2 regions of the Desulfitobacterium elongatum genome follow, and region 2 is predicted to be linked to the other one. Evidence: predicted binding sites of a transcription regulator. Region 2 holds the regulator's gene; the other holds the start of a gene.

Region 1 (8,774 bases), 2.0 Mb from region 2:
GGGTGTGACCTCTACTTTTCTTCGCTCCGGTTTATCTAGCAAAGTCACGACCTTAACACTGAGAGGATTCCTTGCTGATAAATTTTCAATAAGATATTTTAACGTCAAACCTGTGTCGACAATATCTTCAACAATGAGAATATGTACATCCTCGACACTTCTCTCTAAGTCCTTCATGATTCTCACGACACCAGAAGAGTGAGTCGAAGCTCCATAACTTGAAACAGCCATAAAATCATAATTTAAAGGAATCTTAATCTCTCGGATCAGATCCGACATAAAGGGAACAGCCCCTTTAAGAATTCCTAAAATCAACAATTTTTTTCCACTATAATCATGGGTAATTTCCTCACCCAATTCAGCAACACGCTTTTGAATCTCATCTCGACTCAATAAGATTTTGCTAATATATTCTTCCACCTCAAGCCACCTCCATGAATACAAAAACTCATTGTAGAATTATAGCAGACGAATTTCTAAGAGTCAAACAAAACTCGAACGTTCCTTGGATTTCCGAGGAGAAAAGTACGGAGTCAGTAAATACCCACTTAGGACAATTCAAAACAAGTAAAAAGACTTGCCTAAGAATTCTCTGCTTAGGCAAGTCTCATTAAGTTTGAGCTATAGATTCGGAGCACTGATATTCATCTTTCTCCCGTAATCCTCGAAGTCCATCGTTATCGACATCATCTGATTATTCGCCTTGCTCTTGGCCTCAATGATTACCCTGTGAATCATCTGATCCTTTTTTCCTATAGATATAATGTAGGAAAAGTCAGTCCAACCTTCCTCCATAATTTGGTTTTGTACACTAGGTTTGAATTCAATGACCCAAGTCTTCTGGTTATTGAGCTTTTCTTGTCCTCGAAGCTTCACCTCCCCAAACTCTTTGAACTGGAGCGATGACCTAGGGTTGAGCTCCGCCAGAAAGACTTCTTGGGTTGCCGGGACACTTGGATAACGAACCCAACGCTTTGTAAAGGGATCTTGCATATAAAAACCTTCACCAGCGAGGATCATTTCGATTTCAGTGCCCACCAGCTTCCCTGAGATTCGAGTGTTTCCACCGTCCTTTTCTCCTAAAATCTGAGTGAGTACGCGATCCTTTCCTTCGACCCATTGATGCTGGGTCATACTGTAGCGAAAAGAGGTCGCTTGATTCAGTTTTTCTAGGCCGTGTGTCAGTAACTCTGTGGGGTCGGGTTTCCATAACAGGCGTCCCACGATTCCCCCAATTAACACGGTACCGATTAGGATGAGTAATAACCAGCCTCTTTTCTTCATTTTCTGGCCTCCCTGGCGGAGTTCTTATCACACTTTATGTATTTTCAGGTTGCCCTATTCCTATGAAAAATTAGTAATTCGAGGAAAGTAGAGGGGAATAAAAAAAGGCCTCCGCGTCCGGAGATCCTTTACGCAATGCCCCATATTAGCCTTGTTCTTGTCTATATGGGACAAGATTTTTTAAAAAGTTCCCTCCTTCCATATGGCGGAGGGACAAAAGAGACTTTACTACATGAAAAAAACGAAAAATGCCTTACGACATCTATGTAATATTATGTCATATATCGACTTATCGGACAACCATTTATTAGGATAATCCCGTTGGTAATTTTTATGAAAGGTTTCTAAGCAAAAAGATACCCCCACTTATCAAAGTGAGGGATTGCATATCTGATATTCAATGTGTAATTTTTGCAAGATGGGGGAGCCAGCCGCGATGAATCATGAGCTGCAACAAGCGATAGTTCCAGTCTAAGCCTGCATCTAGATACTTACGGAACATTCCCTCTACTTCTAGCTGGTAAGACTCCTGGAGAGCAGCAAGAAGACTCAATTGTGCTGCCCTTGCCATAATTGCAATATTAGCAGAAATCTCGTAGTCAGTTAAACGAGCATCATTAGGAATGTCTAAATCCTTGTGCAGTTTGTGTTCACAATAGTGAAAATGTGGTGTTTGAGCTCCACTTTTCTCCAGAAGTGCTTCACAATCGTTTATTGTTGGTATAACTAAATTATCAATGCCATCTTTAATGAGATCTTTAAGTTCAGGGTCTTGAGCATGATTATACAGGACCTCAAGAACAGATTGATTATGTCGCCCTGAAGCAATTTTACCGTATAGGTTACTGGCTTCCAAATAGCTAACAGGTTCCTTATCTATAATCGCCTGAATTGATGTACGTGTCGTTGCTTCCACTTTATCCATAATTGTCATATAAGTCCCTCCGTAATTAATATATTATTAATATATTTACATAATATTAATGTGCGAAAAGATATTTAATATACTTTTACCCCCTGAACTGAACTGCATCCAAAATGATTTTAACTTATAAAAAAAACTCAACATCATTCCAGCAAATCAGGAAATACTGTTAGGGTAATAAGTTAATTATTTAAGGAGATGTTCTTTTTGAGCAAGAATGAAGGATAAAGCAAGAAGAATTAACGTATATTCCGAACTATCTTTGTTAACCTTAAAACAAATACAGACTAATACATCTTAGGAGGTCTCCAATGAAACTTGATCTTCCCTATTTTTTTTACACTTTAAGTTTTGCATTGGGAACATTATTTTTGACTCTAGCTTTCATTCCCAAACAAGAAATTAAGAAATTGTTTTGGTTTGGAATTTTATGGGGATCAGGTTTAGATTTTTTAGTTGAGAATATCTTCCATCTTGTTCATTTAACTAAGTATCAGTACATGGAACCCTTCAACATCGGTGTTCTCCCTCTATGGACGATTTTAGCTTGGGCACCGGCAATAATGTTATTTATTTACTTTTTACCCCAGAGAATAGAAAGATATATTTATTGGATTTATGTGATAATGTGGAGTACATTTATCTCTTTTGTTGCGGTAATCTTAAGACAACTTGATATTTTGGTATTTATAAATGGCGGACCATGGATTTGGTTTATAAGTAGCTTTGTCTTCTTATATCTTATGACCAAGCATTATCGATTTCTGGAAGCAAAAAGAGCTGACCCGTCTTTATCCTAATTTAATTTATTCATAAAACAGCCCCACCGCAAGTAAAATAACCCAAAATGTTAGATTATTTCAGTTCAATTTTGGGCTTCAGTCCTAATCATATAAGACTAACGACATATACCATCATCTTCTTTAATCTATTAAACTAAAGAAAAAATTGGAAGGGAAGAAGATGAGGTAATGGATATTAAAGTAAATAGATCAGGTACACTTCAAACAGCGCAACTAATGTCTGAAAAAGAATATCCTTTGGTTATTAGTGAATGCGTAACAAGAAAAATGACACCCGAAGATTGGGAGAAATATGGACCATTAAAGCCGAGGACAAGTAACCAAATGCAAAAATCAAAAAAAATCTAGGGCATCTCATCCAACATCCGGCCATTCAGCATGCGGCCGGATGTTTTATAATTGCAGTTATGAAAAGTGCTCTATATGCACACCACAAAAACAATGAAAAAAGAGGCTTCTCATAAGTTCAGTAAACTCATGAAAAACCTCTGAAAAAATTATCTCAACGTGGTCAAAATGTGGTCAATGCGTTTGCTCGGAGTCTGCTCACCTTGATGTTCAAGGAGTTCAGGCTCTTTCTTACATCATGCCGCCCATTCCGCCCATGCCACCCATACCAGCCATAGCGGCAGCGCCGTTATCCTTAGAAGGAAGGTCGGAAACGAGGCACTCTGTGGTAAGAAGCATAGCTGCGATGGAAGCAGCGTTTTGTAATGCAGAGCGTGTAACTTTAGCTGGGTCAACAATACCTGCAGCAATCATATCTTCATACTGCTCAGTTACTGCATTGAAGCCCACGCCGCGTCCTGCATTGCGAACTTTTTCTACCACGACTGAACCTTCGAATCCAGCGTTGTTAGCGATCTGACGGAGAGGCTCTTCTAAGGAACGGCGAATAATCGCTACCCCAGTCTTCTCATCTCCGGTCAAGTTAAGTCCGTTAAGCGCTTCTACAGCATCAATCAAAGTCGTACCGCCACCTGCGACGATTCCTTCCTCGACAGCTGCACGAGTAGCTGCTAGAGCATCTTCAATGCGGAGTTTTTTCTCCTTCATTTCGGTTTCAGTTGCTGCACCTACTTGGATTACAGCGACCCCACCAGCGAGCTTAGCAAGACGCTCTTGAAGCTTCTCGCGGTCAAAATCCGAAGTGGTTTCTTCGATTTGACGTTTGATCGCTTCCACGCGATTTTGGATTTCTTCGGTTTGTCCAGAACCTTCAACGATCGTAGTTTCCTCTTTGGAAACGCGAACTTGACGAGCGCGACCCAGCATCTCAATCGTTGTATTCTCAAGCTTCAAGCCGAGATCTTCAGTGATTACTGTACCACCCGTAAGCGTAGCAATATCTTCAAGCATTGCTTTACGACGATCACCAAAGCCAGGAGCTTTTACGCCCACAGCAGTAAAGGTTCCACGAAGTTTGTTTACTACCAAAGTAGCCATAGCTTCGCCTTCGATGTCTTCAGCAATAATCAGGAGTTGGCGACCCGATTGAACAACTTTCTCGAGAACGGGGAGAATGTCAGCAATTGCGCCGATCTTTCTATCCGTAATTAAGATATAGGGATCGTTAAGTACAGCTTCCATTTTTTCTGTATCTGTAATCATATAAGCAGAGATATAACCACGATCGAACTGCATTCCTTCAACGACTTGAAGCTCTGTGGTCATCCCTTTAGCTTCCTCAACGGTGATAACTCCATCTTTACCGACTTTTTCCATCGCATCAGAAATCAGTGCACCGATGTTAGCATCTCCAGCTGAAATGGATGCAACTTGGGTGATTGCTTCTTTGCTTTCGATCGGCTTAGCATTTGTTTTGATATCACTAACGATAGCTCCGACTGCTAGCTCGATACCGCGTTTGATACCCATCGGGTTTGCACCTGCAGCGACATTTTTCAAGCCTTCACGAATAATAGCTTGCGCAAGAACAGTTGCAGTCGTTGTGCCATCACCTGCGACATCATTTGTTTTTGTAGCAACTTCTTTAACAAGCTGTGCACCCATGTTTTCGAAAGCATCTTCGAGTTCAATTTCACGAGCAATGGTTACACCATCATTGGTAATAAGGGGTGAACCAAATTTCTTGTCCAGTACAACATTACGACCTTTCGGTCCGAGAGTTACGCGAACAGCTTCAGCTAATGCATTAACACCACGTTCTAATGCGTGGCGAGCTTCTTCATTGAATACGATTTGTTTTGCCACCTTTAAGTTCCTCCTTTAAAATCACGTTCAAAAATCTAATTAACCAACGACGGCCAAAATGTCACTTTCCTTGAGGATTAAGTATTCTTGACCATCATACTTTACTTCAGTGCCAGCATATTTGGAATAAATCACTCGGTCACCGACTTTAACGTCAAGGGCAACTCGCTCGCCTTTTTCCACTTTTCCAGGACCCACAGCCACAATTTCGCCTTCTTGAGGCTTTTCCTTAGCGGTATCTGGCATAATGATTCCGCTCTTTGTTTTTTCTTCCAACGGGAGCGCCTTGATGACTACCCGATCAGCAAGAGGTTTGATGTTCATTGTAGAAAGTCCCTCCTTAAGAATCTAATCTTAATTTTTATTGTTAGCACTCATTCCTATTGAGTGCTAACATCTACTATAATAATATGCAAGGTCGGTGGGGAAATCAAATCCTGCCAAGAGCAGTGACGGGTTGTTTTAGCATAATATTAATTGATTATCTACCATTTTCTCCTTATTGCTGCGTCACTCTAAAATTGACAGAACTTCAAAACCCTGACTTGCAGTTTCTAAGGCTTATATTGACCATCTTGATTTCCATTTATTCATATCCTGGAAAAATAATTTCCTTTTTTCTCCTTTTAACTTAACCTTTCTTGGCCGACCTCATAGTGGTGGTTTGCAACACGGTGTTGGCATCTTTTAGCAGGACAATCAAAACAAGAGAGAACAGCTTCCCGTTCTCTCAGTTTCCACTTAGTTTTTCATGACGCTTTCGGATATCCTCAATCGATGATCCTAACACTGCCTGAACGCGAGAATTTTCTAAGTTTAACAAATAAATTTTAGTCTTACCGATTTTCAAACTGGGGTCAGGATATTCCTGCTCAAGTATTATCTTTTCCCTTAAGGCATAACGAATCCATTCTTTGACTTGGGAAGTTGTCTTACTTAACTGTTCTGATAAAGCCGTCCGTGCTTTAGTGGAAGCGATATAAGCCATAGACAGTTGTAGGTGAGCTAAAATTTGAATTCCCTGTTCAATATCCTTTTCAGGCGCGTATTCATAGGGCATCTCTTGGGTAAGAAACTCTCCGAAAAAATCACCTGTAGCGCAAAAGGGCTGTAATATATGATGCACACTTCCGTCGACCCCAATAACCTTCACTTCTTTTCCCCAGGCTCGTATCTTACGGATGAGTGGAAGGAAATCTCCGTCCCCAGTGAGTAGTAACATCATATCAAAGGTTTGGGATCGTGTAATTAGAATCTCTTGGGCCTCAAGGACGATTTCAACATCTGCTGCGTTGCGGCGCAAGCCTGTACTTGAAAAATTATTTTTGCCATAGACATGCCGAGTATATACATGGGTTTTTTCGAAGGAAGTTTGAGACCGCCAAAATTCTTCCCGATCAAAATTCGCGTAGAGATAGATAGCTAGTAACATGTGCTCGTTTTGATTAGCATAAAGCTGTAAGGACTGCATGAGTTTCTCAGGAGACAACTCGTACCCCTGTTCCAAGAGTCCCGTCCAAATGTTTTCATAGTCTACAAAGGCAATAACCTTCAAAACAAAATCACCCCGTTTCCGGTTCTCTACTATAGTGTACGTAGGAACCGGACAGGGGTGACAAGCATTTACTGATTATTTGAAGTAGCGCATTCACTCGCTTCTCCCTTTAAGATCTGTATTCCATGAGGCAAGGCGGATGATATGGCCGCCCAACACTCCTTCACCGCCTTGGGTGAACCAGGCATGTTAATAATTAACGTTCGCTTGCGTAAGGCTGCCACAGCGCGGCTGAGCATAGCTTTCGGAGTGACCTTTAAACTCTCGTAGCGCATTACTTCAGCTATTCCAGGAACCATGCGGTCCGCTATAATGATTGTCGCCTCAGGGGTGACATCACGAAGGGAAAATCCGGTTCCACCCGTCGTCAGAATAAGATCAAGCCCATCTTCATCGACCCATTCTATCATTTGCCGAGCTAAGAGCTCCTGGTCATCTGGTAGTATCGTATAACGGACAACCTCACCGTCTATTTCTTTAACGAGTTCCTTCAAGGTCGGACCTGAAAGATCTTCTCTCTCTCCTTTAGATCCTTTATCACTTGCGGTAATCACACCCACTCGCAGCATTATTCCACCACCTCGATAGAATCTCCCACACTTACCGCTCCACCTTCAAGCACACGGATGAAGATTCCTTCCTTTGGCATTACACAGTCTCCTGCTTGATAATAGATAGCACAGCGAGTGTGACATTCCTTTCCGATCTGCGTAACTTCCCCAAGTCCCGTCTCGCCAATTCTAAGCTTTGTGCCGATAGGTAAGCTAACAAGGTCAATACCTTCCGTGGTTAGGTTTTCTGCAAAGTCACCTGGAACTACATCCAGCCCCTTATCCTGCATTTTTTTGATACTCTCCATAGCTAGTAAACTGACTTGACGATGCCAATCTCCGCCATGAGCATCCCCTTCGATCCCAAAGTTGACCTTAAGAGTTCCTTCTCCTACGTTCTTCTTACGCATTCCTTTTTTTTCACTCGTGCATACTGCAATAATTTTAGCCATTTTTATTATCCCCCTAAATTTTATTATTTTATTTTATGGGTCTAAATTTCTTCTCGAATGAAATGACCACTCTTGCCGCCTGTTTTTTCCATGAGTCGAATGTCTCCGATGACCATTGTTTTATCGATGGCTTTACACATATCGTATATCGTTAAAGCTGCTACACTGACCGCGGTAAGAGCTTCCATCTCTACTCCAGTTTTCCCCGTAACTTTAACAATTCCCTCGATCTCAATCGTACCTGGTGGAAGAATTTCAAAATTCAATTTTGCGCCTGTGATGGCGAGAGGATGACACATAGGAATCAGATTTGAGGTTTGTTTTGCCGCCATAATTCCAGCAACTTGAGCAACGGCGAGAACATCTCCCTTTGCAATCTGCCCCTGCCGAATTCTCTCCAAGGTTTCTGGTTGCATCTCTACTTTTCCCCGCGCTGTTGCTACCCTCATACTCTCCGTTTTCTCAGTAACATCGACCATGCGGGCGCGTCCTTCTTCGTCAAAGTGTGTTAAATCCATAAATTATCCTCCTATCTGTGACATCATCCGCTGACCTTGCCATGCTTCCTCATTCATATGATGCTCTGCAGGCTTATGCCAAACGGCTTCAGCAAACAGTTCTGCTATCTCCTCATCGGTTTTTTCTCCTCTTAAGGCTTGACAAAGATCAACTTCTTTGGCGCTATGCAAGCAAGGTCTTAGTTTTCCATCTGCAGTTAAGCGTACCCGATTACAGGTATCGCAGAAATGCCGACTTAAAGCACTTATAAATCCTATGCTTCCTTGGAATCCCTCCGAGGTAATATACTCAGCCGGTCCGCCACCCTTGATATCTCTTTTGGGTTTCATTCCTTCGAGTCCGAGAATATCTTTCATTTCCGCTATGGGCACGAAATCATTTCGGTGTTCTGAGCTAATTCCAATGGGCATGAGCTCGATAAAGCGAACGTGCAGGGGATAATTTCGAGCGAGCTCCATAAATTGGGGGAGT
Region 2 (8,774 bases):
AAAAACGCATGAAGCAAGTAGGAAGTGTAGAAATCCCACAAGATGCATTCATGGCAGTTTTGCAGATTGACGATTAAGGCTTCTGGCTTTAATAGTTTTTTCAAGAAAGCACAAATTCAGGCATAATATAGAACAAACAACAAGAAGGCGAACTGTCATGTACGATATTTGATGCATGCGGTTCGCTGAATGCTTATCTAGAGGAAGTTGAGGGAAGTCTATTATGAAAATGGCTTGGGTATACTTGTTTATCGCGGCCTTCTTTGAGATGGGATGGGCAATCGGTCTTAAATATACGGAAGGGTTTACCCGTCTTTGGCCGAGTGTCTTTACGATTCTTGGGACGATTGCGAGTTTCTTTTTTCTTTCCGTAGCAGTTAGAAATCTTCCGATTGGGACAGCCTATGCTGTTTGGACAGGGATTGGAACGGTAGGGACCGTGCTGTTTGGAATTTTCTTTTTAGGGGAACCCAAGGATTTGATTCGGGTCGTTTGTATTCTGCTTATCGTGGCGGGGATTGTGGGGTTGAAGATGACTTCAGGAGATCCGTCTTAGTCACACGATACTGATAAAGGGAAATAAGCTTTTTTCATGAGAAGTATCTCCAGGATTTTGCTTTTCACTGGTCACTCTGTAAGCTGCGCGGACCAATCTAATCGCTCAAATTCTCCGCTCCAACGGGTCCCCGGCCAAATCGGCGTCCATGCCTCGTGGCCGGTTGGAAACGTCGTGTTTCCAACCCGTTTCCGCTGCGAATTTTTCACGAAGATTGGTAGCCGCTCGCTTAGAAGGCGTTCCTTTGTGTAAAGCAAAATCCTTCGGCGATTTCTTCAGAATTTGCCTTAGTATGTCTATCTCAATTGTAAGTTTGTTAGGGCTTCTGATTTGCCTGGGTATTCTACTAAGCATTGCCCGAGTTATCTCTTCGGAGCGATGCGTGAGCCACCCTGCTGCAAAGTGAGTTACGATTACAGTACACGAGGTTCCTTCGCGAGCAGCTACCAAGCTTGGGCTAAACTGCACCCGAGATAGCGGGGCGAGTCACATGGACGTGACTCGCCGCCTATTGAGCAGGAGCGAATTAGGCGGGTACCCCGCAGCTTGCAAGAAGCAGTTTTGCCCTTAGCTTGGTCTGCGAGCGTATTTCCGAGCGTCTGTAACGTAACTCGACTTGCAAACAACTCTGCGAAGCAATTCCTTGAAAAGGAGAATCGATACCAATGCCATCCGTATATGTTCACGTCCCCTTCTGCGTAAGGAAATGCGACTACTGCGCGTTTTATTCCGTACCTTTTCAAAAATCCAAAGTGAAAGCCTACTTGGATAGCCTCGGAGCTGAAATCAACCTGCGGCAGACCGAGGCCAATAAAGGTATCTCTACTCTTTTTATCGGTGGAGGGACTCCGACTGCGCTCCATGAAGAAGAGATGGATGTTTTTCTCGAGATGCTTACGCAGGGGTTTGATTTTGATAAATCAGGAGAGAAGACTATAGAAGGAAACCCGGGGACACTCACTTCCGAAAAGCTAAATCTTTTGAGAAGGCATGGGATCAATCGGATCTCTCTAGGGGCTCAATCCTTTAATGATTCCCTTTTACGACAGATTGGCCGGATTCATACTGCTGAGGAAATTCGGGATGGGGTTCGTCTTATTCGTAAAGCGGGTTTTAACAATCTTAATTTGGATTTGATATTTGGTTTGCCGGGACAAACTCTTGCCGACTGGCAGAAGACGCTTGAAGAGGCCATGAGTCTAAAACCCGAGCACTTATCTCTCTATGGTTTAATGCTCGAAGAGAATACCCCCCTTGCCATGAACCGCGAGAGAATCGAGCGTTTCCCCGATGATGATGCCCAGGCCGAAATGTATGAACTTGCAAAAGAAGTTCTTGCAAGGGAGGGCTTTTGGCATTATGAGACGTCGAATTTCTCACGACCCGGGTATGAATGCCAACATAATCTCGGATATTGGCAGGGTGTGGAATATCTGGGTCTAGGACCTGGAGCGGTATCATGCTTCAATAACCGACGCTGGAAAAATAGTGAGGACTTAGGCCTATATGAACAAAAATTAGCCCAAGGAGAGCAACCCGTTGATCCAGAGGAGGATGAACATCTAACCGAGCACGAGCGAAGGGCTGAGCGAATAATCTTAGGACTTCGTCTTGCCGAAGGAGTCAACTTGGAGGCGTTTAAAAAAGAATTTGGTCAGGATTTACAGAATATTTATCCTTCTGTTCTGGAACGCTATCTCAAAGCAGGGGTTTTCATGATTGAAGGTGCGTCACTTAAGATGAAATCTGATTATTGGTTCGTAGCAAATTCGGTATTACAAGAATTCGTCTAAAGGAAGGCGAAAAAACATTGACCATCTTTGACATTTTGCATTTTTTGACGCGTTCAACCTCTTGACAATCATAAATGGGAGTGGTAATGTGGAGGCATAATCGTTAGCACTCATTAACAATGAGTGCTAACAAAAAAATCAGCGATCTGGAAAGGCGGTCGAGACTATGCAAATGGATGAGCGAAAGAAGAAAATCCTACGAGCAATCGTTCAGGATTATATCTCTACGGCTGAACCCGTAGGATCACGGACAATCGCCCGGAAGTTTGATCTAGGTATCTCGCCGGCCACGATTCGCAATGAAATGTCAGACATGGAAGAATTAGGCCTCATCGAACAACCCCATACCTCATCTGGACGTATTCCATCGGATGCGGGATACCGCTACTATGTTGACTGTCTCATGGAGCATCCGAAGCTCTCTAAGGATGAAAAGGGAGTCATAGAGAGGGAAACTCTGAAGGGGATTGCTGAGATCCAGGAAGTGATATCTCATTCGAGCAAGCTTCTTTCTGAGCTCACACATTTGACGAGTATCGTTGTCGGGCCTCAAAAAGGGAAAAGTTCCTTCAGTCAAATGCATTTTCTTCCGTATCAATCGGGTCAAGCGATCATGGTAATCGTCAAAGAAAATGGTGTGGTCGAGAATCAGATTGTTGATATCGGAGAAAATGTAACTGCAGAAGAGCTTCAGAAGATTGCCACGGTTTTCAACCAAAAGATGCGGGGACATTCTATATCTGAAGTAAGACGTAGTTTGCTTCATGAGATTTACAGTGAACTTACTCGTCAACGTTACCTGATTGATAATGCACTTGAACTTCTTTCCGCTGTGTTAAATAACCCAGGCGATGAACTCAATAAGGTGTACCTCGGTGGTACCTTGAATATGCTCAATCAACCCGAATTTCAGGATGTTGAGAAGATTAAAAACCTTTTCCAAGTCTTTGAAGAAGGGGATCAAATAAAAAAAGTGCTTCATCCTACAGCGGACGGATTAACGGTCACCATCGGTGGGGAAAATAGAATGAAGGAACTTCAAGATTGCAGTGTCATTTCAGCCACATATAAAATTGAGGGTGAAGCCCTAGGGATGGTCGGTTTGATTGGGCCCACACGGATGGATTATTCGAAGGCTATGGCCATGGTAGACTACATGACTAGGACACTTACCGAGCTTCTCACGAAGCGACGAAGGATATAGGAGAGGTGGTTTAACTAATGTTCAATCGGGGAGAGAAAACCCCAAGATCGGGCAAGGACACTATGAAAAGCGAAGACACAATTCTCGAAAACGATTACACTGAGGAAAATATTGCAGGCGGTGAAGTGAGCGATGGGGGAGAAGAGGTTCTCGAGAATGTCCAAGAGATTTCCTTAGAAGAAAAGGTCCTCACCCTTGAAGCGGAGCTAAAGCAAAGCAAGGATCAAGCGAACGAGTATTTTACGCATCTTCAACGTTTACAGGCAGATTTTGATAATTATCGTAAGCGTACACAAAAGGAAAAAGAAGAGACGGTTAAGTATGCTGCAGAGCGAATTGTTGAAGCCATGCTTCCGATTCTTGATAACTTTGAGCGCGCCATTAATTCAACGAGAGCCAACCAGGATTTTAACGCTTTTTCTCAAGGGGTAGAGATGATCTTCAAACAGATGCAAAACACCCTTGAAAAAGAAGGCTTGACTGCGATTGAAGCGGTCGGACAAATGTTTGATCCCAATTTACATGAGGCAGTTCTCCAGGTCGATTCGGAAGAATATCCGGAAAATACCGTCGTGGAAGAGCTTCAAAAAGGATATTATCTAAAAGAAAAAGTATTGCGCCCTAGCATGGTTAAAGTTTCCTGCTAGGTGTAAATAAGGAGGAAGAATTTATTATGGGTAAAGTAATTGGTATTGACTTAGGAACCACGAACTCCTGCGTGGCAGTTATGGAAGGTGGCGAAGCAGTCGTCATCACGAATGCTGAAGGGAATCGGACGACTCCTTCTGTCGTTGGCTTTTCGAAAACCGGGGAACGTCTTGCAGGCCAAGTTGCCAAGCGCCAAGCGGTTTCTAATCCGGACAAAACGATTAGCTCCATCAAACGTCACATGGGTACAGATTATAAAGTTAAGATTGATGATAAAAGCTACTCTCCACAAGAGATTTCAGCTATGATTCTTCAAAAGTTGAAAGCTGATGCGGAGGCTTATCTTGGACAATCGGTTACAGAAGCGGTCATTACTGTACCGGCTTACTTCTCTGATGCTCAGCGCCAAGCAACCAAAGATGCTGGAACTATCGCTGGCTTGGAAGTGAAGAGGATTATCAACGAGCCAACTGCTGCAGCACTAGCCTATGGACTCGATAAGCAAGAAGACCAAACCGTTCTCGTCTTCGACTTAGGAGGCGGTACGTTTGACGTTTCTGTTCTCGAACTGAGCCAAGGAATGGTTGAAGTTAAGGCAACGAGTGGAAACAATAACCTCGGTGGTGACGACTTTGACCAACGCCTCATTGACTACATGGTCGCAGAATTCAAAAAAGCCCAAGGTGTCGATCTTTCTAAAGATCGTGTGGCCGTTCAACGTCTGAAAGAAGCCGCTGAAAAAGCTAAGATTGAACTTTCGGGTGTTAGTAGTTCAAATGTGAACCTGCCGTTTATTACGATGACCGCTGAAGGACCGGCTCACATGGATATGAATATCTCCCGCGCGAAGTTCGATGAGTTGACAGCAGATCTCGTGGAGGCTACGGTTGGACCTACCCGTCAAGCACTGGCGGATGCGAAGTTGAGCTGGAGCGAAATTAATCAAGTTATCCTCGTCGGAGGATCAACCCGGATTCCGGCTGTTCATGAAGCTATTCGCAAATTGAGTGGAAAAGAGCCTCATAAAGGGGTTAACCCAGATGAAGTCGTTGCCCTGGGAGCAGCAATTCAAGGGGGCGTTTTGGCTGGAGAAGTGAAAGATATCATCCTCGTGGATGTTACCCCACTATCCCTTGGAATCGAGACCTTGGGTGGAGTATTCACTCGGATCATTGATCGTAATACCACAGTTCCAACAACCAAGAGCCAAGTGTTCTCTACGGCCGCTGATAGCCAAACCTCTGTTGACATTCACGTTCTCCAAGGGGAGCGCGAGATGTCAGCCTATAATAAAACCCTCGGCCGCTTCCAACTCACAGGGATTCCACCAGCACCTCGCGGTATCCCACAAATCGAAGTTAAATTTGATATTGATGCCAACGGTATCGTGCATGTCTCTGCGAAGGATATGGCTACTGGTAATGAGCAAAACGTTACTATTACTGCTTCTACTGGCTTGAGCAAAGATGAGATTGAGAAGATGAAGAAAGATGCTGAAGCTCATGCTGATGAAGATAAGAAACGCAAAGAGCTCATCGATGCGAAGAACCAAGCAGATTCTCTCGTTTATCAAACGGAGAAGACTCTCAAGGACTTCGAAGGCAAAGTTTCTGAAAGTGAAGCTGAACCTATTAAGAAAGCAGTTGAAGAACTGAAAGCTGTGGCAACAGGAGAAAATCTCGAAGAAATTAATGCAAAATCCGAAGCCGTCACTAAGGTTCTCTATCCTCTCATCGAAAAAATGTATCAACAAACCGGCGGTGCTGCACCCGGAGCTGATATGGGAGCAGACGGTGGCGCTAGTACCCAATCAAATCCAGATGACAATGTCGTTGATGCAGAATATACTGAAGTGAACAAGAATAAGTAATACAAACAAGGTGACAAGCTAAACAGGATATACAGAAACCAAGTGGGTGCAGGGGACATGTTGTCCCTTGTGCCCCATCATCATGTCAGTTATCTTTTTTAGATTGTGATTCATTGAAGCTGTGCAGTGAGTACACGAAAATGGATAGCTTCGGATGGTGTAGCAGGAGTGATGGAGGGAAAACATGAAACGCGATTATTATGAGGTGCTCGAGGTTGCCAAGACAGCGAGCGATCAAGAAATTAAACAAGCATACCGGAAATTAGCCCGCCAGTACCATCCGGATGTAAACCCGGGAAATAAAGAAGCAGAAGAGAAATTCAAAGAGGCTACCGAAGCTTATGATGTACTCAGTGATGCGGATAAGCGCGCCCGTTATGATCAATTAGGGCACGCTGGTATGGACCCTAATCAAGCGGGTGGCTTTGGTGGTGGAGATTTCGGTGGCTTTGGTGATATTTTCGATATGTTCTTTGGCGGTGGAGGCGGTGGTCAACGTCGGAATGGGCCCACACGAGGCAATGATCTCCGCTATGATATGACGATTACCTTCGAGGAAGCAGCCTTTGGAACGGAGAAAGAGATCCAAGTTCCTCGTCATGAGACATGTAGTGAATGTCATGGCTCAGGTGCAGCACCGGGAACACATCCCACGAAGTGTACCCAGTGTCAAGGAACAGGACAGGTGAAAGCGACCCAACGTACTCCTTTTGGAGCCATTCAGACCTCGCGGACCTGCCCAACCTGTAATGGAGAGGGGCAAATCATTACCACCCCTTGCAAAACCTGTAATGGTAAAGGGATGACTCGGAATATTAAGACCGTCAAAGTTACGGTCCCTGCAGGCTCTGAAGATGGCTTGAATCTTCGTTACAGTGGGACAGGGGAAGCAGGGCTTCGTGGTGGCCCGGCTGGAGATCTGTATGTTGTGCTCCGTGTGAAATCGCATAAGTTTTTCGAACGGGAAGGAAATGACGTCCATTGCGAAATCCCGATAACCTTTGTACAGGCCGCCTTAGGGACGGAGATCGATATCCCCACATTGGATGGTCAAGTCAAGATGAAAATACCCGAGGGGACTCAGACGGCTACGGTCTTTCGTTTAAGAGGACATGGAATACCTTATCGGAGAGGGAATGGACGGGGCGATCAACACGTTCGAGTTGTTGTCGCAACTCCGACTAAACTTACGGATAAGCAAAAGGAATTACTGCGAGAGTTCGGCGAGGTTACGACCGAACAACAGCAAATGGGGAAAAAGTCTTTCTTCGAAAAAGTAAAAGAAAACATCCGGGATGCCATGGGCTAAAATGGAATGCGTCCCATCGGATGAGCAACCTAGGAATAAATATTGGCTTGAGGTTTTAGCGAGTCGATAATAAAAAGGGGTTCAGGAATTTATGGATTGGCGCGAAATAGCAGTAACCGTATCATCGGCAGGCGAGGAAGCTGTTGCCGATCTCTTTTATCAGTTAGGATGTCCTGGCGTGAGTATCGAAGATCCAGAGCTTCTTAGGAGTTATGTTGAATCCGGATCTTGGGATTATCATGACTTTGGGGAGGTTACTCTAACCGGTACCTCAGTGGTCAAAGGGTATCTCAGCGAAGATAACGAGCTTCAAGAGAGGCTCAATCGTCTAGATGAAGAGATTAAGGAACTTTTGGATCGCTTCCCCGATTGGGTCGTTCAAGTCAAAGGAATGACCGTTCAGGAGGAGGATTGGGCAACGTCTTGGAAGGCCTATTTTAAACCTATCCAAATCGGAAAACACTTCCTGATTAAGCCGACCTGGGAAGAGGTCACTCCAGCTCCAGAAGATATCGTACTCGAACTCGATCCAGGAATGGCCTTTGGAACGGGGACCCATGCTACAACCTCGTTGTGTTTGGATACGTTGGAAGACCTCGTGAAGCCTGGAATGACGGTTTTCGATCTTGGAACCGGCTCCGGAATTCTCGCGATGGCAGCTGCTAAACTCGGCGCTCAAGTAGAAGCCATTGATCTGGACCCTGTCGCTGTTAAAGTCGCTCAAGAAAACATTGACCTGAATCAACTCACCGAACGCGTGAGTGTAAAGCGAGGGGATTTAGGATCAGTTCTCAAGGGACAAGCTGATTTAGTCGTTGCCAATATTATCGCCGATGTCATCCTTATTCTCCTACCCGATTTAAATCGGATACTTAAAGCAGATGGAGAATTCCTAGCCTCTGGGATTATCGAGCACCGTTCGGCAGATGTCGAAGACGGAATGCGTGCAGCTGGTTTAGAAGTCGTGGAAAAGAAAGAGAATTCGGGGTGGGTACTTTTACGCGCGAGGTGGCAATGAAGTGCATCGCTTTAAAATTACTGAACTTGGGAATAACGCCTTTTGGCTTAGAGGCCCGGAACGAGAACATCTCGTCCGGGTTTTAAGGCTTTCTCTCGGAGATGATATCGTTGGGTTTGATAACTCTGGAGCGGAATACATGGGGGTCATTACGAACATCGAAGACAAAAGTGTAACTTGCCGGATCTTAGACGCAGGCTTTCCTCAAGTGGAAGCTCGGACTCAGGTGTTTGTTGTTGCAGGGCTTTCTAAAGGGGAGAAGATGGAATGGGTAATTCAAAAGGGAACCGAGCTTGGGATGGCGGGCTTAATTCCACTTCGAACCAAGCGTTCTGTGATGAAGCTCGAGGGGAGCAAAGCCACAGACCGTGTCGAG

What was found. Region 2 encodes HrcA, which represses chaperone genes, less so after heat shock. Its sites were predicted from a motif close to TGTTAGCACTCNNNNNNNNNGAGTGCTAACA; they were not measured.
Region 1: the regulator HrcA is predicted to act here: its motif matches at 5,592-5,622, upstream of groES (co-chaperone GroES).

What each region holds. Positions count from the first base shown of each region.
Region 1 is NZ_AP038772.1:3,651,146-3,659,919, forward strand. Features, by position in the region: gene hpt (hypoxanthine phosphoribosyltransferase) at 1-420, opposite strand, end outside; gene ACZ42W_RS17310 (LolA family protein) at 622-1,284, opposite strand; gene ACZ42W_RS17315 (DUF3231 family protein) at 1,682-2,218, opposite strand; gene ACZ42W_RS17320 (hypothetical protein) at 2,521-3,009, shown strand; gene ACZ42W_RS17325 (hypothetical protein) at 3,181-3,360, shown strand; gene groL (chaperonin GroEL) at 3,592-5,226, opposite strand; gene groES (co-chaperone GroES) at 5,266-5,550, opposite strand; gene ACZ42W_RS17340 (NYN domain-containing protein) at 5,957-6,781, opposite strand; gene ACZ42W_RS17345 (MogA/MoaB family molybdenum cofactor biosynthesis protein) at 6,850-7,350, opposite strand; gene ACZ42W_RS17350 (MOSC domain-containing protein) at 7,350-7,784, opposite strand; gene moaC (cyclic pyranopterin monophosphate synthase MoaC) at 7,826-8,302, opposite strand; gene moaA (GTP 3',8-cyclase MoaA) at 8,306-8,774, opposite strand, start outside.
Region 2 is NZ_AP038772.1:815,456-824,229, forward strand. Features, by position in the region: gene lepA (translation elongation factor 4) at 1-77, shown strand, start outside; gene ACZ42W_RS03685 (DMT family transporter) at 230-556, shown strand; gene hemW (radical SAM family heme chaperone HemW) at 1,222-2,349, shown strand; gene hrcA (heat-inducible transcriptional repressor HrcA) at 2,516-3,553, shown strand; gene grpE (nucleotide exchange factor GrpE) at 3,571-4,200, shown strand; gene dnaK (molecular chaperone DnaK) at 4,227-6,071, shown strand; gene dnaJ (molecular chaperone DnaJ) at 6,256-7,380, shown strand; gene prmA (50S ribosomal protein L11 methyltransferase) at 7,472-8,398, shown strand; gene ACZ42W_RS03720 (RsmE family RNA methyltransferase) at 8,400-8,774, shown strand, end outside.